DNA from 3 places in the Brevundimonas sp. KH_058 genome. Region 2 is predicted to be linked to each of the others. Evidence: predicted binding sites of a transcription regulator. Region 2 holds the regulator's gene; each other region holds the start of a gene.

Region 1 (8,026 bases), 400 kb from region 2:
CTGGTCCTGTTCCTGACCCGCAAGCGGTCGCCCGTGACGGTCCCCACCATCGGCTGATCCCGCCTCAGTGAAAGTCGCGCGACCCTGGCAGAATGCGGACGTCGCGCGGATGCCGGCCGGTCGGGCTGCGTGGACCTTGCGGATATTTCACCGCATCCGCCCGCGACAGCTCGACCTGCAGATCATAGTCCTCGGACAGCCGGCTCAGTTCGGCCGAACGGTCCACCACCTTGCGCACCATGATGTGCAGCACGCCCTCGACGCTCTTTTCGACTGTGCCCTCCACCTCCATCAGCCGCGCCGCCATCACCTCGCGCCGGAAGGTCTCGAACAGTCGCGCCCATAACAGGGCGTTCACCACCCCCGTCTCGTCCTCCATCGTCACGAAGATGGCGTTGCCCGTCCCCGGCCTTTGCCGCACCAGCACCACCCCGGCCGTGCGCACCAGCCGCCCGTGCTTCTGGCCCATGACCTCGGCCGCACTCAGCACCCCCTCCGCCCGGAACACCGGCCGCAGGATCTGCATCGGATGCCCTTTCAGCGACAGGCGCGTGGTCTGGTAGTCGGTGGCGATATGCTCCTTCAGCGGCATCAGCGGCAGGTTGGCCGCCGCCTCGACGCCCATTTCCCTTGCCCGCGCGGCCTGGAACAGCGGCAGGGGTTCATCGTCCGGCAACCGCCTGACCGCCCACAACCCCTCGCGCCGATCCAGCCCGATAGACCGGAACGCGTCCGCATCCGCCAGCTTGCGCATCGCCGCCGCCTCCAGCCCCGTCCGCCGCGCCATCTCCTCGACATCGGTGAAGGGCGCATCACGCGCCTCGGCCAGCCTCGTCGCCCAACCTTCCTTGAACCCGTCGATCTGACGCAGGCCCAGCCGCAGCGCCAGCCCGCGCTCGCCCGGTTCCAGCGTATTGTCCCAGACGCTGTGGTTCACATCGATCGCCCGCACCTCGACCTTCTGCGGGCTCTCCTGCGCATCCCGCACCAGCTGCGCCGGCGCATAGAATCCCCATCGGCTGACTGTTCAGCAACGCACAGGCGAACACCGCCGGATGATGGCATTTGATCCAGGACGAGATGTAGACCAGCTTGGCGAACGACACGGCATGGCTCTCGGGAAAGCCATAGGAGCCGAAGCCCTTGATCTGTTCGAAACAATTGCGCGCGAACGTCGGATCGTAACCACGCTCGATCATGCGGCCGACCATCCGTTCCTCATATTTCCAAAGCGTCCCATCGCCTCGGAACGTCCCCATCGCCTTGCGCAGGCCGTTGGCCTCACCGGATGTGAACTCGGCCGCGACCATGGCCACCTTCATCGCGTGTTCCTGAAACAGGGGGACACCGAGCGTCTTCCAAAGCACAGCCTTCAACTCGTTGGGATCGTGCGGGGGCTTGGGTCCGGCGTAGTCGGGCTCCTCCAGGCCCTGGCGTCTCCGAAGGTAGGGATGGACCATGTTGCCTTGAATCGGTCCAGGCCGGACGATCGCGACTTGGATTGCAAGATCATAGAATACGGCAGGCTTCAGCCTCGGCAGCATGTTGATCTGCGCTCGGCTCTCCACCTGAAAGACGCCGATAGAGCGACCCTCTTGGAGCATTTGGTAAACCTCCGGATCTTCCTCTTCGAAGCAGTCCAGTTCCAAGCGTCGGGCGTCCTGCTCGTGGATGAGATCGAACGCCTTTCGGATGCAGGTCAGCATTCCTAGCGCCAACACATCGACCTTCATCAACCGCAGCGCGTCGATGTCGTCCTTGTCCCATTCGATGAAGGTTCGGTCCGGCATGGCCGCATTGCCGATGGGAACCAGTTCGTCCAGCCGATCCTGGGTCAGGACAAACCCGCCGACGTGCTGGGACAGATGCCGTGGAAACTCCAGCAGCCGCCGGGTCATAGCGACGGCGCGGGCTACGGTCAGATTGCCGACCTCAAGCCCAGCCTGCTCAAGATGCCGGTCGGGAATGTCCGATCCAAAACTGCCCCACTGGCTTCCCGCTAGACGCGCTGTGACATCTTCGGTCAGCCCCATGACCTTTCCGACCTCTCGGATGGCGCTGCGTGGGCGGTAGCGGATTACGGTCGCGGCGATGCCGGCCCGGTGGCGACCGTATCTTTCATAGATGTGCTGAATGACCTCCTCGCGCCGCTCGTGCTCGAAATCGACGTCTATGTCTGGCGGTTCGTTCCGATCCGTCGACAGGAAGCGTTCGAACAGCACATCGTGCACACCGGGATCGACCGAGGTGATCCCCAAAACATAACAGACGGCCGAGTTCGCCGCTGAGCCGCGACCTTGGCAGAGGATGCGCTTCTTGTTCGCATAGCGGACGATATCGTGGATGGTCAGAAAATAGTGGGCCAGTTTGCTGGTGGCGATGAAGGTCAATTCCTTGTCGAGGATATCCCGCACCTTCGTCGGTACGCCTTGCGGATATTTCGGCGCCTCATAGGTCGCCACCAGCTCGACCAGACGATCCTGCGCCGTCATGCCGGGAGGCACCGGCTCCTCGGGATAGTTGTACTTCAAATCTCCCAGATCGAACGCCACCCGCGCCAGCACGTCCTGCGTCTCCGCCACAGCCTGCGGCGCATCCACGAACAGACGGCTCATCTCAGCGGGCGGCTTCAGATAGCGTTCTGCGTTCTGGTCCAGGCGACGGCCCGCGCCCTCCAACGTCACCCCCTCGCGGATACAGGTGACGACGTCCTGCAGGTCGCGCTGTTCGGCGTCGTGATAGAGAACGTCGTTGACCGCCAGCAGCGGCGCGCCCGTCGTCGCGCTCAACGTCTTCAGCCGCGCCAGACGGCGGCGGTCGTCCCCCATCCGGCACATGGCGGCGCCCAGCCAGACGGCGCCCGGTGCTGCGTCATTCACCTGACGCAGCAAGACCTCCAGCCCCTCCAGCCGACGGGGCGGCATGACGATCAGCAGCAGGCCTTCGGGCGCGCGCAGCAGGTCACGTAGGCCGATCTCGCACTGGCCCTTCTTCGCCCGGCTGTTGCCCAGAGTCAGCAGGCGGCACAGGCGGCCCCAGCCCTGCCGATCCTCGGGGTAGGCCAGGATGTCCGGCGTCCCGTCGTTGAACCGCAGTCGCGCACCCAGGATCAGCTTGAAGGTTTTGGCCCGCGCCTTGATCTCCTCAGGGTCGATGTCGACGGGAAACGAATCCTCCACCAGCACCGTCTCGCCAGGACTGCCGCCTTGGCGCACCCGATCCGGCGGCGACCATCCCTCCTCACGCAGGGTCTTCAACGCGCTCCACGCCCGCACCACCCCGGCCAGGGTGTTGCGGTCGGCCAGACCCATGCCGGTATGCCCGCGCAGGATGGCGCTCAACACCAGATGCTTCGGATGCGACGCCCCCTCCAGGAAGGAAAAATTGCTGCGCGTCGCCAGCTCGGCATAGTCGCTCACGCGAAGACCCCGTGCACGAACCAGCGCGGCGCCGGCTCCTCACCGTAAAAGCCCGAGCGAAACAGCCAGAAGCGACGTCCCTCCAAATCCTCGACGCGATAGTAGTCTCGCGTAGGCTCCAGCGGACGTTTCAAGCTGCGCCACCATTCGGGCGCGATGCGTTCCGGGCCTTCGACACGGACCAGGCGGTGATCCACCCGCCGCCAGATGAAACGGTTGGGCGGATGATCAGGAACCTCCGCCGTGGCCAGGACCGGTTGGGGCGGATCAAACATCTGCAGCGGCCGCAATGGCGGGTCGGCAGGATCGGGATCGAGCCATTCACCGTCTTCACCGGGCGCAAGGGCGGCGGGCGTCAGGTGGACCGCGCGCTCAGGCCAGTGCGACGCCACCGGCTCGAACCGGCTGACCGCCTCTGGCCCCAGTCGCGCGGTCAGGCGATCCACCAGCCGACCCAGGTCCTCGGCGCCCGGAGGGGTGCGGTCGAAGCCGCACTGGCGCGAGGCCAGCCGATCCGCCACCGGCACGGACAGCCGCACCTGATCGAAGCCGAAACCGGGATCCAGCGGTCGCGCCAGCGCCGCCAACCGTTCGCGAAACAGGCGCGCCACCCCCACGGCGTCCCGACTGGGCCGGCCTGTGCGGACGGTGATGTGGCGCACCTCTCCGTCCAGACGAAAGAAGCTGGCCTGAAAAGCGCGCCCACCTTGACTACGCAGGTCCAGCCGGTCCATGGCCTCGGCCAGCAGGTCGCCGATCACCGCCTCGACGTCGGCCGTCTCGGTGATCGGCTCTACCAAGATGCGGTCCACGGCGATCATCGACACAGGCCGTTCGGGCCGGATCCTTGCATCCTCGCGCCCCAGCACCCGGTTCAGCCTCGTCGCCGCCGCCGCGCCGAAACGGGCGGCGATCGGGGCCGTCGGGCGGTCGGCCAAATGCGCCAGGGTCTTCAGCCCCGCGCGCGACAGGGCCTGCGTCTCCTTGTCCGACAGCTCCAGCGCCGCGACCGGCAGGCGGCGCAGCGCCTGGCTCTGCCCCTCACCCTCGTAAAGTCCACCGCGCCCGAACCGCGCCAGGGCGCGCGCCGCCTCAGGCGTGCCGGCCAGGGCCAGACGAACCGCCAGCCCGACGCCTCGCGCCCTGGCCGCGACCGCCTCCATCATTCCCGCCTCGCCACCGAACAGATGCGCGCAGCCTGTCACGTCCAGCGCCAAACCGTCCGGCCCGTCGGTCGCCGCCATCGGCGTGAACCGACCGAAATCCAGCAGCACCCGCTTCAACAGGGCCGCATCCGCCTCGGGCCGGTGGGTGACCACCCGAATGTCCGGCGCCCGCGCCCGCGCATCAGCCAGGGTCATGCCGGGCGACAGGCCGAGCGCCAGCGCCTGCCCATTTGCGGCCGTCAGACGCAGCGCCCCCTTCACCTTCTCGACCAGGACGGTGGCAGGCTCAGCCGAAGCGTCGGAGCGCCCCTCCTCGCGCCGCAACCGATCCGTCGGCAGCAGGGGAAACCAGACCGCCAGGTAGCGCCGGTCGTTGCAACTGTTGATGTTCGGCATTCTGCCCGCCTTGCTCGAAGACTCCGCGCTCACGATCCCACTCCAGGGTCCAGGCCATCGGCTGCGCGCCCAGTCGATGCCGCAACAGTTCGACCCCATAGGTCGGATGACCCGGCGCCTCGGCCTCCAGCGCCCGTGACAACGCACCCCTGACCCTCCACCGGGTCTCGGCCGCGCTTGGCTGGGGCTGGGCCGCCAACCGGATCAAGATCGCTGTCGCCCGCCCCTGCCCCGCCGCCATCGACAGCCGCCGCGTCGCCGTCAGGCTCAACATCTTGCTCTCGCCCCAGGTCGTCAGCAGCACCGCGCCCACGGCGCCGCAGGCCAGAGCCTCCTCGCCCGCCGTCAGCAGGTTCTTCATCTCCTTGACCCGAACCAGCACCACCCGGCCGGGGTCCAGCCCCAGTTCGCGCAGACCCGGCCCGTGGATCTGTCCCGTCTCCAGCCCCGCCATGGCCTGAATGCCCCACACCACAGGCCGGTCGCCCGCCGCGCGCTGAACCAGACCCAGGGCGAACCCCAGCGCCGCCGTCGCGTCGGGCGTGGTGGAGGCGTAGATTTCGTGCAGGGCATGGGTGGCCAGCCCCCCGATATGCCGATCCGCCGCTTCATGCCCCAGGTCGAAGCGTGCATCATCAACCGGATGACCATCGGCCTCCATGGCTTTCAGACGCTCGCGCAGGGCTTCAATATCGCGGTCGGGCCGCACCACAGTTCTCCTTTTGTTCTCTTATATGCCTCCTCCATGGGACAAGGAGTCAAGCAGAGTCCCAGCTTGACCATGGGAATTTATTCCGCACCGTCCGTTCGGACGACATACCGGGAATACTTGACTTTGGCGCAGGGGCTTCTATATGCCCCCCAGCCTCGGGACAGGTCTGCGATCCGCGCCGCCCGCTCGCCCAAAGAGGGGCGGTTCCGTTGCTGTTACGCACGCAGACGCTTTCTCTCCCAAGGATTCATGACCGAATTTTCCCAACTGGGCCTTTCGCCCACGACCCTTCAGGCCGTTGCTGACACCGGCTACACGACCGCTACTCCGATCCAGGAACAGGCGATCCCGGTCGCCCTCGCCGGCCGTGACGTGCTGGGCATCGCCCAGACCGGCACCGGCAAGACCGCCGCCTTCACCCTGCCCCTGGTCGACCGCCTGTCCACCGGTCGCGCCCGCGCCCGGATGCCGCGCGCCATCGTCCTGGCGCCGACCCGCGAACTGGCCGACCAGGTCGCCGAAAGCTTCGCCAAATACGCCAAGGGCACCAAACTGACCTGGGTGCTGCTGATCGGCGGCGTCTCCATGGGCGACCAGGTCGCGGCCCTGAACAAGGGCGTCGATGTCCTGATCGCCACGCCGGGTCGCCTGCTGGACTTGTTCGAACGCGGCAAGATGATGCTGAACGGCGTCGAGATCATGGTCGTGGACGAGGCCGACCGCATGCTCGACATGGGCTTCATCCCCGACATCGAGAAGATCTTCAAACTGACGCCGCCGCGTCGCCAGACCCTGTTCTTCTCGGCCACCATGCCGCCGGAGATCACCCGCCTGACGACCGCCTTCCTCAAGGATCCGACCCGGATCGAGGCCTCGCGTCCGGCGATGACCGCCGACACCATCACCCAGTATGTCGTCCGCATCCCCTCCTCGGACCCCAAGGCCAAGCGCACCGCTCTGCGCGCCCTGGTCGGTCGTGAGGACGTGCGCAATGGCATCGTCTTCTGCAATCGCAAGTCCGAAGTCGACATCGTGGCCAAGTCGCTGAAGCAACACGGCTTCGACGCCGCGCCGATCCACGGCGACCTGGACCAGTCGCAACGCACCAAGACCCTGGCGGACTTCCGCTCGGGCGCGCTGAAGATCCTGGTGGCCTCCGACGTCGCCGCACGCGGCCTGGACATCCCGGACGTCAGCCACGTCTTCAACTACGACGTCTCGCACCACGCCGACGACTACGTCCACCGCATCGGCCGCACCGGCCGCGCGGGCAAGCTGGGCCAGGCCTTCATGATCGTGACCCCGGCCGACGACAAGTCGCTGGATAAGGTGCTGAAGCTGATCAAGATGGACCCGCAGGAGCTGGTTCTGGACGGCATCGACTTCGCCGCCATCAAGGACGGCCCCGCCCGCGACGACAAACGCTCCGGCGGACGCGAACGCTCGGGCGACCGCAGCCGCAGTCGGTCGCGCAGCAGCGCCCCCGCCGCCGAGCCGACCGAGACCGTCGCAGTCGAGCCTGCACCCCAGGCTCAGGTTCAGGTTCAGGAAACAGAAGCCCCCCGCAGCCGCAGCCGTCGCAAGGCCCGCCCTGAAGCCGCCGTCGAAGTCGCTGCTGCGCCCGCTCCGGTCGTGGTCGAAGCCGTGGAGACGGTCGAAGCGGTCGAGACGCCCCGCGCGCCGCGCCCCGACCGTGCGGATCGCCCCGACCGCGCAGAGCGCCCCGATCGCGCCGACCGTGAACCTCACCTGCTGCAATCCGACCGTCGCGGCGATCGCAAGGCCGCCAAGGACGAACCCCAGCGTCAGGGCGTGCGTGGCTTTGGCGACGACATCCCGGCCTTCCTGCGCCGTCCGGTCGTCGTCCGCGCCTGAATTCGTACCTAACGGCGCGGTGAAATCCCGCGCCGTTTACCCTGCATTACGGAACACTCCTTAGTGTCCGCCCCGATACGGCTCCAGAACAGGGGTCAAGGGGAAGAAGAATGTCGAAAAAGGTCGAGACGGCGCTTAGGGCTCCACAAGCCTATGCCTTGGCGCGCAACGTCATCGCCGAAATGGAAAAGGCGGGCGTCTGGCCGACGCCGCTGAACTTCGAGCTCTGGCTGCACTATCTCAGCGATCCTGACGGCGCCCTGGCCCAGGAAATCCGACGCCTCCTCTCCCAGTCCACGGTCATCACCGACAAGACGTCAGAGATGCTGGCCGCCGAATTCCTGCCGCGCGGGCGTCTGCCGGATCAGATCCGCGACGTCGGCGCCGTGCTCGACCGCGAACTGGCCAGCGTCGCCAGCGCCATAGCCATGGCCCACAAGACCCAGGCCGACTATGGC
Region 2 (8,026 bases):
GTCCGGGCCGGTGGAGCCCGAAAGGACCGGCAACTCGATGGTCTTGTCCTCGAAGGACAGGGTCGCCGAGCTGGCGGTTTTGGCTTGTTCAGTCATGAATGCCCCTTTGCATCATACGTCCAGGCGCGGGGAGGCGTCGGCCGCTTTTTGGTTTGTGGGTGATCACTTAGTCTGTTGCAGCGCATCATCCAAGCGCCCGAGACTTTCGTCGCGCCCAAGAGCCGACAAAGTTCGAGCAATATCAGGTGATGTTGACCCAGCGGTAAGGGCCATACGCATCGGCGGACCGATCTTGCCGAAGCCAACGCCCTCGGATTCGGCGAAAGCCTTGAGTTCTGCTTCCAGCGCGAACACGTCCCACGACTGGAACAGGGCCAGCCGGTCGCGCAGGCGGCAGAGGCGCTCCAGCGTCTCACCGCTCAGCAGGGCCTGGCCCTTTTCGTCTATGGTCAGAGGGCGGGATTTCAGCACGAAGGCCGTCTGTTCGGCCAGGTCCAGCACAGTCTTGGCGCGATCCTTGACGAAGGGCATGGCGCGTTGAAGCCGGGCCTCGTCCGCTTCGGCGAGGCTGTGTCCGCGCTGCAGGTGCGCGTCCAGCGTCAGCTTGGACAACCGCTCATCGTCCGCAAGGCGCAGCCAGTGGGAGTTGACGTGGGCCAGCTTGTCGAAATCCAGCCGCGCCGGCGCCTTGCCGATGCCGGCGAGGTCAAACCATTCCACCGCCTGGGCGTCGCTGAACAGTTCGTCGTCACCATGCGCCCAGCCCAGGCGGGCCAGATAGTTGCGCATGGCCTCGGCCAGATAGCCCATCTCGGCATATTCATGCACCGCCTGGGCGCCGTGGCGCTTCGACAGCTTGGCGCCGTCGGGACCGTGGATCAGCGGGATGTGGGCGAAGGTCGGACGGGTCCAGCCCAGGGCGTCATAGATCAAGCTCTGACGGGCGGCGTTGTTCAGGTGATCGTCGCCACGAATGACATGGGTCACGCCCATATCGTGGTCGTCCACGACGACGGCGAGATTATAGGTCGGAGCGCCGTCCGAGCGCAGCAGCACCAGGTCGTCGAGGTCTTCGGTGGACCAGCTGACTGAACCCTGGACCTCGTCGGCGACGGTGACGGTCGTCGCCTTGGGTCGGCGGAAGCGCACGACGTGGGGCAGGGCCAGGTCATCGACCGTGGGTGCGCGGTCACGCCACAACGATTCGAAGGTGCGCTTCTCGGCCTTGGCCTCGTCGCGCAGACGACCGGTGTCCTCGGCAGAGGTGAAGTCGCGGTAGGCGTGGCCGGTTTCGAGCAGTTGATCGACCACCTCGCGGTGGCGGTCGGCGCGGCTGAACTGGAACACCGGCTCTTCATCGGCGAACAGTTCCAGCCAGCTCAGGCCGTCGAAGATGGCCTTGACGGCCTCTTCGGTAGACCGCTCGCGGTCTGTGTCCTCGACACGGATCAGAAAACGCCCAGCGTGTCTCTTGGCGTACAGCCAGTTGAATAATGCTGTTCTCGCTCCGCCGATATGCAGATAGCCTGTCGGCGAGGGAGCGAAGCGGGTGACGACAGTCGAGGAAGGTGAGGTCATAGGCGAGGGGTCCGTAAGCGACGCCCTTATACGCCCCGACGCGGCAAAGCCTACCCCCGCCGCGCGATTGCGCGCGTGGTTGAGAGAAGAGGTCGCGGCGCAGACGCTGCGATGGCGGTTGTGGGCGCCGGTCGCGTTCGGCGCCGGCGCCGCAGTCTATTTCGCCCTGCGGTCCGAGCCGGCATTGTGGCCGCTGTTGCTGGGCGCAGTCGTCGTCTTTGCGGTTTGGATCACGGCGAGGCGGCGGGGATGGGCGCGGCGTCTGACTTGGCCGCTATTGATGCTGGCCTGTGTCGCCGGCGGGTTGGCGGCCGCCAAGGTCCGCACCGAAATGGTCGCTGCGCCGATCGCGCCGGCATTGAGCGAACCGACTGTGATTGAAGCCTGGGTCGTGGACGTCGACAGTCCGGGCCAGAGGGGCGCACGGATTGTGGTCGCGCCCGTCTGGATACGCGGACTGACGCCCGAACAGACGCCCGTGCGTTTGCGGGCGACGGTGCGGGGCGAGCCGCCCAGACCCGGTGAGGCGATCCGCCTGTTCGGCATCCTCAATCCACCGCCTGCGCCTGCCAGTCCCGGCGCCTATGATTTCGGCCGCAACGCCTTCTTCCAGGGCATGGGCGGGGTGGCCTTCGCCTTGGGCGAAACGCGCGCGGCCGATCTGGCGCCTCCGCCGTGGCGATTAAGGCTGACGATGGCCGTGAACGGCGCGCGCTATACCCTGGCGGAACGGATCGTGGCGCGCCTGGGGGAGCGAACGGGCGGAATCGCGGCCGCAATGACCACCAGTCACGAAACCTGGATCAGCCAAGAAGACATGGATGTGATGCGGGATTCCGGCCTGGCGCACATCCTGTCGGTCTCCGGGCTGCACATGGCCATCGTCGGCGGCTTCGTCTTCTTCGCCGTGAGGTTGGGCGTGGCGGCTTGGCCTTGGCTGGCGCTGCGGGTTCCGGGCAAGAAGGTCGCGGCGGTGGCCGGTTTGACGGCGGTCGGGGTCTATCTGGTGGTGTCGGGCGCGCCGCCGCCGGCCGAGCGAGCGGCCATCACCGCCTCCATCGCCTTCTTGGCCATCCTGCTGGATCGGCAGGCGGTGACGATGCATGGGTTGGCGGTCGCGGCCTTCATCGTTCTGGCGATCCAGCCGGAAGCCATCGTCACGCCAGGCTTCCAGATGTCGTTCGCCGCGACCGCCGCCTTGGTCGCCTTGGTCGAGGCCTGGCCCAAGCGGACGCGCGAAATCTCCGTCCCTTGGCCGATCCTGGCGGTCCAGCGGTTCGGTGGCTGGCTGACGGCGGCCGTCGCGGCCAGCGTCGTGGCGGGGCTGGCGACCGGGCCTTTCGCCATGCAGCATTTCAATCGCACGGCCATGTATGGGCTGTTGGCGAACCTGGGCACCTCTCCGGTCGCGGACTTCATCCTGATGCCGGCCCTGGCCATTGGCGCGGCCCTGGAGCCGCTGGGACTGGGTGGGCCTTTCCTGGCGGTCGCGGGATGGGGCGTCGGTCTGATGCTGGCCATCGGAACCTGGACGGCGGGGCTGCCTGGGGCGGTGCGGACGGTGGCCAGTGCGCCCGATTATGTCCTGCCGATCGCCTTCCTGGGGGTGCTGTTCGTCTGTCTGTGGCAGGGACGACTGAGGTGGCTGGGCCTGCCGCTGGCGGCGGCTGTGCTGGTGTGGCCGCGTGCGCCGACGCCGGATCTGTGGATCGGAGATGGGGGGACAAACGCCGCATTTCACCGCGAGAAGCAGGCGGTTATCGTCAGGCCCGGCGTCCGAGAGTTCGCTGTCGATCTGTGGTCGCGGCGGCGCGGCCTGACCATGACGGATCGATCTGAGGCGGGCTGGGCGTGCGATCGCTTCTCTTGTCGGCCTGAGGATAAACAGGCTGGACCCGTTGCGATCTGGTGGGGTCGCAGAGCGCCGAGTCTAGATCAGATGGAGACGTTATGCCGCGCGGCGCCAGTCGTTAGCGTGCGTGCGGTCGTCACGTCGATCCCGAGCGTCTGCAAGGATCGCCTGCTACTCGACGGCGTCGATTTCGCCCGAGGCGGCGCGGTGGAGTTATGGCGTGACAGTGCGGTCGAACCAGTTCGATGGCGCGCCGTTTGGACGGCCGACGTGCGGGGCGACCGCCCCTGGACACGCCAACCGAACCCGGACGTCAATGATAGCGGCGCATGAGGCCGACCAGCTTGCCCTGAACGGCGACCTGATCCGACCCATAGATCTTGGTTTCGTAGTTGCGGTTGGCGGGCTCCAGCGCGATGGATGCGCCCTTCTTGCGAAGCCGCTTCAGCGTCGCGTGTTCGCCTTCGACCAGCGCCACGACGATCTCGCCCGAGGAGGCGTTGTCGGTCGATTTGATGACCACCATGTCGCCGTTCAGAATGCCCGCCTCGATCATCGAATCGCCTTCGATCTCAAGCAGATAGTGTTCGCCCGAGCCCAGCATGGATTCGGGAACGGGATAGCGCGCCGTCTCGTGCTCTATGGCGTCGATCGGCGTGCCGGCGGCGATCTTGCCCATCAACGGCAACTCTCGGGTGTCATTGGCCGCAAGCGGCGCCAGGGCGCGTCCGCCGCCGCCTTCGATCACGTCAGGCTTGAACCCGGCCCGGCCGCGCGGCGCGCCAGCCGTGGCCTGTTCGGGCAGTTTGGTGACTTCCAGGGCGCGGGCGCGGTGGGCGAGGCGGCGGATGAAGCCGCGCTCCTCCAGCGCCGTTATCAGCCGGTGAATGCCCGACTTGGACGCCAGGTCCAGCGCCTCCTTCATCTCGTCGAAGGAGGGGGAGACGCCTGTCTCCTGAATCCGTTCGTGAATGAACATCAGCAGTTCGTGCTGCTTGCGCGTGAGCATCGCCAGGCCCTCATCCGCCCGCCGACGAATCGGAACGGGCCGTGAACATTTGTCGATGTTCTGTAAGTGTTCCTTCCTAATGTCAACTTAACAGCGCCCTTGGGACGCCGCACGACGCGAGGAAGGCGATCAGGCCGCCAGCAGTTGCCGCGTCGCCGCCTCGACATCCGCCTGACGCATCAGGCTCTCGCCGACCAGAATTGCCTGGGCGTGGGCGGCCGAGACGCGCTCGACATCCTCAGGCGTGAAGATGCCGCTTTCGGCGACCAACAGGGCGCGGACAGGGCTGAGCATCGAGAGACGCTCAGTCACCTCCAGATCGACCTCGAAGGTGCGCAGCGACCGATTATTGACCCCGACCAGATCGCCGCCCAGCGCACAGGCGCGGGCCATTTCTTCCTCGTCGTGCGTTTCGATCAGGGCGTCCATGCCGAAGCGCTCGGCCTCGGAAAGCAGTTCGGCAGCCAGCCGATTATCGACCATGGCCAGGATGATCAGGATGCAGTCGGCGCCCAGGGCGCGGCTCTCGGCCACCTGCCAAGGATCGACCAGAAAATCCTTGCGCAGGCAGGGCAGGGCGACCGCGTCGCGGGCCTGACCCAGATAGGCGTCGTCGCCCTGGAAGCTGGGGCCGTCGGTCAGGACCGACAGACAGGCCGCGCCGCCGGCTTCGTAGGCACGGGCCAAGGCCGGCGGGTCGAAGTCGGGACGGATCAGCCCTTTGGATGGGCTGGCCTTCTTGATCTCGGCGATCAGGGCGGGGCGGCCGGTTTCTTCTTCCACGCGCTCCAGGGCCGCCCGAAAGCCGCGCGGAGCCGAAACGGCTCGCGCCAGCGTCTCGATCGCGTCCTGCGACGTGGTAGCCTTGCGGGTGGCGACGTCTTCACGCTTGTAGGTGGCGATGCGGTCCAGAACGTCGGTCATGCGGGGCCTTCGCTTTCCAGCGGCATGGAGGTGATGCGGGCCAGACGCTCCAGAGCCTCGGCGGCCCGGCCATCGTCTATGGCGTCGGCGGCGAGGAAAGCACCTTCGGCAAGGTCGGCCGCCCGGTCCGATACCACGAGGGCGGCGGCGGCGTTCAGCAGCACGATGTCGCGGTACGGACCGGCCGCGCCAGCCAGCAGCGCGCGCAGGGCGACGGCGTTCTCCTCGGCGTCGCCGCCACGGATGTCTTCGATGGAGGCGCGTGGCAGGCCGGCGTCCTCGGGCGTGACCTGGAAACGGCGAACCGCGCCGTCCTTCCATTCCGCGACTTCGGTCGATCCAGAGGTCGCCAGTTCGTCCAGGCCCTGGCCGTGAACGGTCCAGGCTCGCGTCGCGCCAAGGCGGCCCAGCACCTCGGCCAGGGGCTCCAGCAGGCGGGGATCATAGACGCCCATGACCTGGCGCTTCGCAGACGCCGGGTTTGAAAGCGGCCCCAAAAGATTGAAAACGGTGCGGAAACCGATCTCGGCCCGGACGGGCCCGACATGGCGCATGGCCCCGTGATAGGCGGGGGCGAACAGGAAGCAGATGCCGGCCTCGTCCAGCGCCTTCCTCTGCTGAGCCTGATCCGCCATCAGGTTCACACCCAGGATCGACAGAACGTCGGAAGACCCTGATTTAGATGACATAGCTCGGTTGCCGTGCTTGGCGACCTTCAGGCCCGCTCCGGCCAGAACGAGGGCGGCGGCCGTGGAGATGTTATAGGTGCGCTGCCCGTCGCCGCCGGTGCCGCAGGTGTCGATCACCTCGTAGGGATGATCCAGCGTCAGCGCCGCCTCGCGCATGGCGCCGGCGAAGGCGGTGATCTCTTCCACCGTCTCGCCGCGCATCCGCATGGCGGTGACGGCGACGGCGACTTGCGACGGGGTCGGCTCGCCGCGCAGGCAGGCGGCGAAGAAGTCGTGCGCCTGTTGCGACGTCAGCGGATGGCCCTCGACCAGTCGGGCGAGGATCGGCTTGAACCCATCGCCCACGATCAGGCTGCCGCGAGGCGCTTCACGCCGGCGATCTGGAGGAAGTTGGCCAGCATGTCGTGACCGTGTTCGGTGGCGATGGATTCCGGGTGGAACTGCACGCCGTGGATCGGGCGGGTGCGGTGCTGCAGGCCCATGATCTCGCCGTCGGCGGTCAAGGACGTGACCTCCAGACAGTCGGGCAGGCTCTCGCGCTTCACGGCCAGCGAATGGTAGCGGGTGGCGGTGAAGGGCGACGGCAGGCCGGCGAAGACGCTTTTGCCTTCATGCAGGATCGGCGACGTCTTGCCGTGCATCAGGGTCTTGGCGCGGATCACGTCGCCGCCAAAGGCTTGACCGATAGCCTGGTGGCCCAGGCAGACGCCCAGGATCGGCATCGAGGCCGGCGCGGTCGTAATCAGCGGCAGGCAGATCCCGGCCTGGTCCGGCGCACAGGGGCCTGGCGACAGCAGCACGGCGGCGGGGTTCAGCGCCCACGCCTCGTCCACCGTCAGGTCGTCGTTGCGCACCACATGCGTCGGCGCGCCCAACTCCGCGAGGTAGTGGACGAGGTTGTAGGTGAAGCTGTCGTAGTTATCGACGACGAGGATCATGGCTTGGCTTCTAGGCCCGACGGGCGTCCGCGCCAAGCGGGCGCGGCGGTAAAGCGCATTTTAACCCGACCCGGAGATAAATGCGGCTGTGAAACTCGCCGCTGAAAAAGATATCGCCGCCAAGATCGCCGCCGCCAAGGCGAAGCTGGTCGTGGTCGAGACGAAGCCCAACCCTGTCGCCGCCCTCGGCGCCGCTGCATTCGCCGCGACGGCGGCCGTGCTGATGGCGGGCGTCGTCATCGTCGGCCCTGGCGTTCACTTTGACGATCCGACGATGACCGTTACGCGCTAACGATTGCCGGTGCGGAAGCGCCAGGCGTCATCGGCCGCCCGCATCGGAGCGCGCGCCTTGTGCTGGGTTTCGGCGTATTCGGCCGCAGGATCGCTGTCTGCGACCACGCCCGCGCCGGCCTGGACGAAAATCCGGTCGTCGGCGAACAGGGCGGTGCGCAGGGTGATGCAGATGTCCGCCTCGCCGCCGGCCGAGATGTAGCCGACGCCGCCGCCGTAGCCGACGCCGCGTTTTTCGCTCTCCAGCTCGTCGATGACCCCCATCGCCCGCACCTTGGGCGCGCCCGACAGGGTGCCGGCAGGAAGGGCCGCCAGCAGAGTGTCGACGGCGTCCAGCTTCGGATCGGCCTTGCCGCGCACGTTGGAGACGATGTGCATGACCTGGCTGTAGCGTTCGACGACGAAGCTCTCGGTCACCTCGACCGTGCCGGGTGCGGCGACCCGACCGACATCGTTGCGGCCCAGGTCCAGCAGCATCAGATGCTCGGCCCGCTCCTTGGGATCGGCCAGCAGTTCGACTTCCAGCGCCTTGTCGGCTTCCGGAGTCGCGCCCCGCATGCGGGTTCCGGCCAGAGGCCGAATGGTGACCTCGCCATCCTTCAGACGGACCAGAATCTCGGGGCTGGAGCCGGCCAGCTGGAAGCCCTCGAAGTTCAGATAGAACAGATAGGGCGACGGGTTCTGGCGACGCAGGGACCGATAGAAGGCGAACGGATCCTCGGTCCAGGGCGCCGAAAACCGGTGG
Region 3 (8,026 bases), 1.4 Mb from region 2:
GGACCTGGTCGTCGAGGCCGTGTTCGAAAGCCGCGAGATCAAGGCCGACGTCACCAAGCGCGCCGAGGCCCAACTGGCCGAGGGCGCCGTGTTCGGCTCCAACACCTCGACCCTGCCCATCACCGGCCTGGCTGAGGCCTCGGTCCGCCCCGAGGACTTCATCGGCATCCACTTCTTCTCGCCCGTCGACAAGATGATGCTGGTCGAGATCATCCTGGGCGAAAAGACGGGTCAGGCCGCCATCGCCAAGGCGCTGGATTACGTCCTGAAGATCAAGAAGACCCCGATCGTCGTCAACGACAGCCGCGGTTTCTACACCTCGCGCTGCTTCTCCACCTTCCTGATGGAGGGCATGGCGATGCTGGAGGAGGGCTACGGCCCGGCCCTGATCGACAATGTCGGTCGCATGACCGGCATGCCTCGCGGCCCGCTGGAGATGCACGACGACGTCGCCCTGGACCTGTCCTACAAGATCGCCAAACAGACGGCGCTGGATCTGGGCGACAAATACGTCCCATCGGAAGGCGCCGACATCGTCGCCCGGATGGTCGAGGGCGGACGGTTCGGCCGCAAGAACGGCAAGGGCTTCTACGACTACGACCAGAAGCCCAAGACGATCTGGAAGGGCCTGTCGGACCTCGCCCCCGTCACCAAGGGGATCGACCAGCCGGAAGAGCCGACCGCCTTCGCCCAGATCGACGAGCTGAAGACGCGCCTGCTGTATCGCCAGGCGGTCGAAGTGGCCCGCTGCTGGGAAGAAGGCGTCATCGACGACCCCCGCGAGGCCGACCTGGGGGCCATCCTGGGCTGGGGCTTCGCGCCCTGGACCGGCGGCCCGATCAGCATGATCGACGGCATCGGCCTGGCCAGTTTCGTCGAGACCGCGGACCGCCTTGCTGCGACCTACGGCGACCGCTTCAAGGTCCCGCAGTTGCTGCGCGACATGGCCGCGAAGAACGAGACCTTCTACGGCAAGTTCGCCCCGGAGAAGGCCGCCGCCTGATCGGCTGCGGACATTATCGGACTACGGAACGGGCGGCCTTCGGGTCGCCCGTTTTCGTTAGCGCCACATCTCTTCCGCTCATCCCGGCGAAAGCCGGGACCCAGTGTTTTGGGCGATCTGGCTTGTCCTCTGACCCGCACAATCGATCCAACGCACTGCCGAGCGACAGAACTGGGTCCCGGCTTTCGCCGGGATGAGCGGAGAGGTGAGTATCGGGCCTCAAGCAGCGCGAACGCGCGATAGGCCACAAAGAAAGACCCGCCCGACACGAGGTCGAGCGGGTCGCTCCGCCGCCCTTCGCGGGGTCGGTGGCGGGTCGCTAGGGGCGACGGAGTGGGGGTGAAAAGGCCGGGCCGCAGCCGAAGCGAACCGGAAAGGTCCGCCCCGGCCGCCCAGCCTCTTGTCTTGGCGTCAGCCTTCGAGATCCTGGCCTTCGTCCGGCTCGGGCGTGCCCAGCAGTTCGTCGGCGATCTTGTTGGTCGAGGCCCGCACCGCCTTCTCGATCGAGACGGCGATGTCCGGGTTTTGCTTCAGGAACTCGCGCACATTCTCGCGGCCCTGGCCGATCCGGGTCGAGTCATAGCTGAACCAGCTGCCCGACTTCTCGATCACCCCGGCCTTGACGCCCAGGTCGATGACCTCGCCCAGTTTGGAGATGCCCTCGCCGTACATGATGTCGAAGATGACCTCGCGGAACGGCGGGGCGACCTTGTTCTTGACCACCTTGACCCGGGTGGTGTTGCCGACCACCTCGTCGCGGTTCTTGATCGCGCCGGTGCGGCGAATGTCCAGACGCACCGAGGCGTAGAACTTCAGCGCATTGCCGCCCGTCGTCGTCTCGGGCGAGCCATACATGACGCCGATCTTGTGACGGATCTGGTTGATGAACAGGACGATGCAGTTCGACTTGGAAATCGACGCCGTCAGCTTGCGCAGCGCCTGGCTCATCAGACGCGCCTGAAGGCCCGGCAGGCTGTCGCCCATCTCGCCCTCGATCTCGGCGCGTGGCGTCAGCGCAGCAACCGAGTCGATGACCACGATGTCCACCGCGCCCGAACGCACCAGGGTGTCGACGATCTCCAGCGCCTGTTCGCCGGTGTCGGGCTGCGACACCAGCAGGTCGTCCAGATTGACGCCCAGCTTCTGAGCATAGCCGGGATCCAGCGCGTGTTCGGCATCGACAAAGGCGGCGACGCCGCCGGCCTTTTGGACCTCGGCGACCGTATGCAGGGCCAGGGTCGTCTTGCCCGAGGACTCAGGCCCGAACACCTCGATCACCCGACCGCGCGGCAAACCGCCGATGCCGAGCGCCATGTCCAGACCCAGCGATCCGGTGGAGACCGAGGGGATCACATCCGCGACCCCGCCCTTGCCCAGTTTCATCACCGAACCCTTGCCGAAGGCGCGATCGATCTGCGCGATCGCCGCCTCCAGGGCGCGTTGCTTGTCGCCGTCGTCCTTGCCCACCAACTTGAGTGCTGCCTGTGAAGCCATTGCCTTCGTCTCCCTTGCCATGATTCCCGTCATTAAGCTTGGGAGAGACCCGCCTGGACCCGCCCCCGTTTCGTGAGGACGACTATGTGCATGGTTTGTTCTGGTTCACAAGATGTTCTCATTGATCAAAACGAGAACATCGAAAAAGAACGACCGTTTCTGACGTAGGCCGGTCCGGTCAGGCGATGGCTCCAGCAGCCAATTCCACGCCGCATCCGGCGATCAGACAGACGGCCACGAGCACGCTTAGCACCCTCATCCCACCTGCCGACGTCGGCGCCAGCGGCCGGGCCGTCATGACCATAAGCAAGGCGATCAGGCCCAGGGCGCCAGGCAGGTCCATGCCCACGCCCAGGAAGACGCCGTGCGCCTGAACCAGCAGCCAGCCGCCGACGACGACGGTCGCGACGACGGCGGGCGCCAGGGCGGTCCAGCGCACCAGCCGTGCGCCGATCAGCGCGGCCGAGGCTGCGGCCAGAGCGGCGGCGAGGCCGGTCCAGATGAACAGGAAGGCCGCCTCGGGCGCAAAGGCCTGAACCACAGCCCCCACGATCAGCACCAGGACGATAAGGCCCAGCCAGCCTCCCCAAGGCGTCTCGTCGGCGCCCGCAGGCCACAGCGTCATCAGGACGGCCACGACCGCCGCGCCGATCACCACAGGGTTCAGACCACCGACCGCCAGGGCCAGAACGGCGCACATGGCGATGACGATCGCCACGACGCGCCGCCCGACCGCCGCCCGCCCCGCCGTCAGGATCAGACTCGCCGCCAGGATGGTCAGCCCGACCCCGACCTCCATCCACGGCAGGCGGCGCAGCAGAGTGTAGTAGGTCTCGGCCGACTCTATTCGGCTCCCGACCGGGCCGGCCAGAACCCGCGCGGTCTGGGCCACGACCAGTCCGGTCGCGACCAGCCAGAGCCCCCCACCCGCCCCCTTGACCACCGACAGGCCGGTCAGACCCGTGGCGTGACGCGCGCCCCAGGCCGCGAACCCCGTCAGCAGGGCGGCGAGCCCCAGCAGCGCCCAGCCAGCCTGAGGTGGATGACGCAGAACAAACAGGCCAAAGATGTCGGCGTATACGGTGTTTTGGGTCGCCTCGGGCAGGACCGACGCACGCACGAACCCGTCCGCCGCCTCCAGCGCCTGCGAGCCGATATGCTGCAAGGCGCCCTGATCCAGGGCGTCCGGCGTCGAGCTGGGCGAATGATATTGGGCCGGGCGGCCGATGAAGGCGAAGTTCAATCCGGGCAGACCGCGATCGGCGGCGATGGTGAAGTCGGTCCCGTTGGGCATCAGCCGATAGACGAAGATGGCCAGCGCATTGCTGGACACCCCGCCGGTCGCATCGCCGGCATGGCGGGCGAACCGGGCGATGGTCTGGGCGTTGCCGGGGCCGGTCTCGAACATCGTGGCCTGGCCGCCGCCGCCCCGCGCCTCCAGATTGATCACGAACCCGACCCGGTCGCGCAGCGGATGCTCGCTGAAGAAGGCGCGGGCGCCGTCCAGATTCAGCTCCTCCGCATCGGTCAGCAGGACGATCAGGGTCCGGTCCGCCGGTCCCCGCGCCTTGACGGCCTGGACCGCCTCCAGGATCGCCGCCACGCCCGAAGCGTCATCGGCGGCGCCAGGCGAGCCGGGCACGCTGTCGTAATGGGCCATCACCATAACGGCGGGCAGGACGGGATCGCGGCCCGGCAGCACGCCGACCAGATTGACGGCTGACAGGCCCGCCGCGCTTTTTCCCTCCGCTTCGATGCGTGCGACGGCGGCCGGCGACAGAGCACCGACCTGACGCGTCGGATTCAGGCCAAGCGCCGTCATCCGGCCCATCAGATAGGTCTGGACCAGGGCATGTTCGGCCGATCCGACCGGGTGGGGCGCACGCGCGATCCGGCGGACATCGATCATGGCGCGAACGGCCGAAAACTGGGTTGTCGGCGACTGTGCGGATAGGGGCGACGGCGTCTGGCTGGTCAGAACGGCCAGACCCAGCGCAGCGGCGAGAGAAAGGAAAAGCAAGGCCAGCCGCACGATCACCTCCTGTGAGAACGCAGTCAGCCTCGAACCGCGTCGTTTCGCAAGTGCGGCCCAAAGGCCTCACCGCTGAACGATGTTGCGCGCCGCCACATTGCCCGTGGCGCCGTCCCCGTCGTCCGCACTGGAGCCGAAGGGCCAGCCCCGGTCGTCGCCGCAATAGCGCCGGCCGCCCTCGCGAGAGCCGATCACCACCGCGCGCGGACGCAGCCAGCCGGCGCCGGTGAAGACATTGTCCGTAATCTGATTATAGGACGGCGTCTGGTGCCGAATCACCCCGTCCTCGCCGCAGTTGCGGTACAGAAACACCCCGCCCTTGCCGCCCAATGCCAGCCGGTTGCCGACGATCCGGTTGGCGCCCGATCCGTCCACGGCGATCTGCTCGCGCCCGGTTCGGATGTCGAAATCATTGTCCTGGATCAGCGCGCCCGCACTCTCGGCGTCCAGATAGACGGCGGTCGAGGTCGAGCGGCCCACAAAGGTCGAACGCATCACGGTCGTCCGCGTCACGCCCGGCCCGACATAGAGGGGAATGGTCCCCACGCCCTCGAACCGCACCCGGTCCAGGGTGACCCGGACTGGCGCCGCAGACTGGGCCGCCTGCGTATGGCCCGCGGTGCGCGACGAGGCCAGCAGGTCGCGCATCGACCCGCCCGCCCCCATGCCCCAGATGCGAACATTGCCGACGACGGTGCAGTTGCGCACCGTGACATCGACCGGCCGCGACCATCCCTCTCCGTCTCGCCTGGACCAGACGGCGACGGTCGGGGCGACGGTCGTCGCCTGGCCCGGCGCGCGGACAGCGCCCCCGCCGCAGTCCAGCGACGCGCCCGACGCCTCGGCGCCCTCGATCAGGACGCGACGGCGAACGTCGATGCCCGACAGTTCGGCCCGACACAACAGGCGATAGGGCTGGTCCGACGGCGTCGTCAGGTCGCGCAATTCCTGCGCCGTGCAGGGCCGTTCGGCGGGCGCCGCCTGAAACGCCAGGGCGGCCAGGGCGAGCCACAGCGCCATGTCAGGGCAGGACGGTCGCCAGGGCCGCGCGTTCGGCCGCGCAGCCGGGGTTGGTCAGGCCGCTGCGACGCGCGGCCCCCAGTTCCGCTCGCGCCGTCGCGGCATCGGCCTGGAAGGCGGGCGTCCGCGCGGCCTCGAGGGCGACCGCGCTGCCGATCTCTTCGCCCACAGCCACATCGGTCGGATAATGCATGGCGCAGACCAGCCGGCTGACGCCGATCTGATAGCCGATCCGCCGCACCGCCTCGGCCCGATCCGGCTCCAGCGCCGCGAAGGCCTCGCCATAGGCCGCGCCCACGGCGGCGCTGCCGGAGGGATAGGAAGCGCTGTTTCGCGCGGCCGCGCCCACAACCTGACAGGCGCGCCGGTTGGGATCGTCGCCGACCGGCCGGGGCCGCGCTTGTCGCTTGACCCGTTCCGCCACGCTGTTCGCATCATGAAACACGCGCGCCATCAGCCGATCCAGCGCCGGTGTTTCTGCGGACCCGAGCCGCACGCCCAGGGCGCAGTCGAAATGTTGCAGGGCCAGGGGCGGACGCAGTTCCGCATGGGAGGTCGCCAGCAGCCAGCGATCACTGTCTTCCAGCGCGACATAGCGCGCGGAGGCCGTCTTGTCCGCCAAGTCCTGGGCCGACCCGACCGTGGGCGGCGGCGGGACTGCCTCGGCCAGCCGCGACATTAAGCCCGGCGCCAAAAAACCTTCTGTCGGCGTCGTCACGACTGGTTTCGGCGCGCCGGCGCAACCCACGACCAACAGGATCGCCGTCGCCGCACCCAGGGCGGCGACCGACCTCACTGGCCTGCGCTCCAGCCCAGCTGGACCGAAGTCTCGCCCGCCTCCGTCGGCGCCGCCACGACCTGCAACGACGGCCCGTTGGCCTGGTCGCCCGCCGCGCCATAGGCCCGCGCCTCGCCCTGGTTCATGCCGGTGACGGAGCGCAGGCCCGCAGCTTCCGCCCGCTCGCGATAGAAGGCCACGACCTGATCGGGCGAGGCGTCGGTGGTGAAGGTCACCAGACCGCCTGCGCCGCCGGCCAGCAGCGGCTGTCCATCGATCTGAGAGTTTGGATAAATCGCAGCGAAAGCCGGCGCGCCGTCCATCGCAGGCGCGGCCGCAACAGGCGCGTCGTCTGAGGGTGCAACACGATCCGGCGTCGGCGTCTCCGCGACCGCCGCAGGCGCGCCCGCATCTGGCGCCTGTTTCGCGTCGGCCGGCTTGGCCGTGCGGTCGCATCCGGCGATACAGAACAGAACCACGGCGGCGGCTGCCGCCCAACGAAGCGTCATCGAAAGATCGTCCCTGGACCTATTTGGTCGAAGCGCCACCGTGGCGCATGCGTGCGGCGGCAGCAAGGCGCCGTCGTCAGTCGACGCGCGCGCCTTCCGCCGGATCACCGCCGGAACCATCGAAACGACGCCCCGATCCCTCGACGGCGTCTGGGTCTGCGTCTGACGGCGAATCCGGGTCGGCCGACTCGCGTCCCTCTTCCGCCAAGGTCTCGTTGATCTCGCGCGAATCGGGATCGTCGTCGGATCCCGAGGCCGATCCGCCACGTAGCGATCCCGCGCGCGTGTCAGACCCCGAATCGCTGCCGTCCAGGGCGTCGATCAGCGTGTCCGCCTTGCGGCCCAGATCGGGCTTCTCGCCCATGTCGGCGGCCTCGCGCGCATCGTCGCACTCGGGGTCGGGCTTGGCAGCATCAATGTCCGTCATGGCGCAGGTCTCCGTAGTGAGGATTTGAGTCTTAAAGCGCCCGACCCGGTTGCGGTTCCGCACCCCGCGCCCTTGAACCCCGGCGCACAGCCCCGATCTAGGCGTCATGATCCCGTTCTCAGTTCTCGACCTCTCTCCCATCGTCGAAGGCGGCGACGCCCGCCGCGGCCTGGACGAAACCCTGGCCCTGTCCCAGGCCGCCGACCGTCTCGGCTACGAGCGGTTCTGGCTGGCCGAGCACCACAACATGCCCGGCATCGCCAGCGCCGCGACCTCGATCGTCATCGGCCATGTGGCGGCGGGAACCGAGCGTATCCGCGTCGGCTCCGGCGGCGTCATGCTGCCCAATCACGCCCCTCTGGTCGTCGCCGAACAGTTCGGCACGCTGGAGACCCTGTTCCCCGGCCGGATCGACGTCGGCCTGGGCCGCGCGCCCGGCACGGACGGCGCCACCGCCCGTGCGCTGCGTCGCTATTTCGAAGGCGCCGACCAATTCCCGCGCGACGTGGTCGAACTGATCCAGTGGTTCGAGCCGGCCTCGGACAATCAACCGGTCCGCGCCGTGCCCGGCGCCGGGCTGCGCGTACCCGTCTGGCTGCTGGGCTCCAGCCTGTTCAGCGCGCAGCTGGCCGGCCAGCTGGGCCTGCCCTACGCCTTCGCCAGCCATTTCGCCCCCGAACTGCTGCTTGAGGCCCTGGCCCTTTATCGCCGCAGCTTCACCCCCTCGGACCGCCTGGCCAAGCCCCACGCCATGGCCGCGATC

The links. The regulator LexA, encoded in region 2, represses DNA repair genes until DNA is damaged. The targets are predictions, from matches to a motif close to ATGTTCNCNANNTGTTCT.
Region 1: AC3ISA_RS13530 (ImuA family protein) is a predicted target of LexA. The motif match lies at 5,693-5,710, and genes of this name have one in related genera.
Region 3: recA (recombinase RecA) is a predicted target of LexA. The motif match lies at 2,599-2,616, and genes of this name have one in related genera.

What each region holds. Positions count from the first base shown of each region.
Region 1 is NZ_CM174469.1:2,734,234-2,742,259, reverse strand. Features, by position in the region: gene AC3ISA_RS13550 (MFS transporter) at 1-57, shown strand, start outside; gene AC3ISA_RS13545 (helix-hairpin-helix domain-containing protein) at 65-910, opposite strand; gene AC3ISA_RS13540 (error-prone DNA polymerase) at 813-3,419, opposite strand; gene AC3ISA_RS13535 (Y-family DNA polymerase) at 3,416-4,981, opposite strand; gene AC3ISA_RS13530 (ImuA family protein) at 4,872-5,690, opposite strand; gene AC3ISA_RS13525 (DEAD/DEAH box helicase) at 5,943-7,568, shown strand; gene AC3ISA_RS13520 (GGDEF domain-containing protein) at 7,679-8,026, shown strand, end outside.
Region 2 is NZ_CM174469.1:3,130,638-3,138,663, reverse strand. Features, by position in the region: gene gltA (citrate synthase) at 1-96, opposite strand, end outside; gene gltX (glutamate--tRNA ligase) at 163-1,578, opposite strand; gene AC3ISA_RS15490 (ComEC/Rec2 family competence protein) at 1,658-3,763, shown strand; gene lexA (transcriptional repressor LexA) at 3,744-4,439, opposite strand; gene trpC (indole-3-glycerol phosphate synthase TrpC) at 4,569-5,363, opposite strand; gene trpD (anthranilate phosphoribosyltransferase) at 5,360-6,397, opposite strand; gene AC3ISA_RS15470 (anthranilate synthase component II) at 6,400-6,990, opposite strand; gene AC3ISA_RS15465 (peptidoglycan-binding protein) at 7,079-7,282, shown strand; gene trpE (anthranilate synthase component I) at 7,279-8,026, opposite strand, start outside.
Region 3 is NZ_CM174469.1:1,161,377-1,169,402, forward strand. Features, by position in the region: gene AC3ISA_RS05565 (3-hydroxyacyl-CoA dehydrogenase NAD-binding domain-containing protein) at 1-1,003, shown strand, start outside; gene recA (recombinase RecA) at 1,415-2,497, opposite strand; gene AC3ISA_RS05575 (M20/M25/M40 family metallo-hydrolase) at 2,676-4,529, opposite strand; gene AC3ISA_RS05580 (right-handed parallel beta-helix repeat-containing protein) at 4,596-5,549, opposite strand; gene AC3ISA_RS05585 (phosphatase PAP2 family protein) at 5,551-6,345, opposite strand; gene AC3ISA_RS05590 (hypothetical protein) at 6,342-6,836, opposite strand; gene AC3ISA_RS05595 (ribonuclease) at 6,913-7,263, opposite strand; gene AC3ISA_RS05600 (LLM class flavin-dependent oxidoreductase) at 7,370-8,026, shown strand, end outside.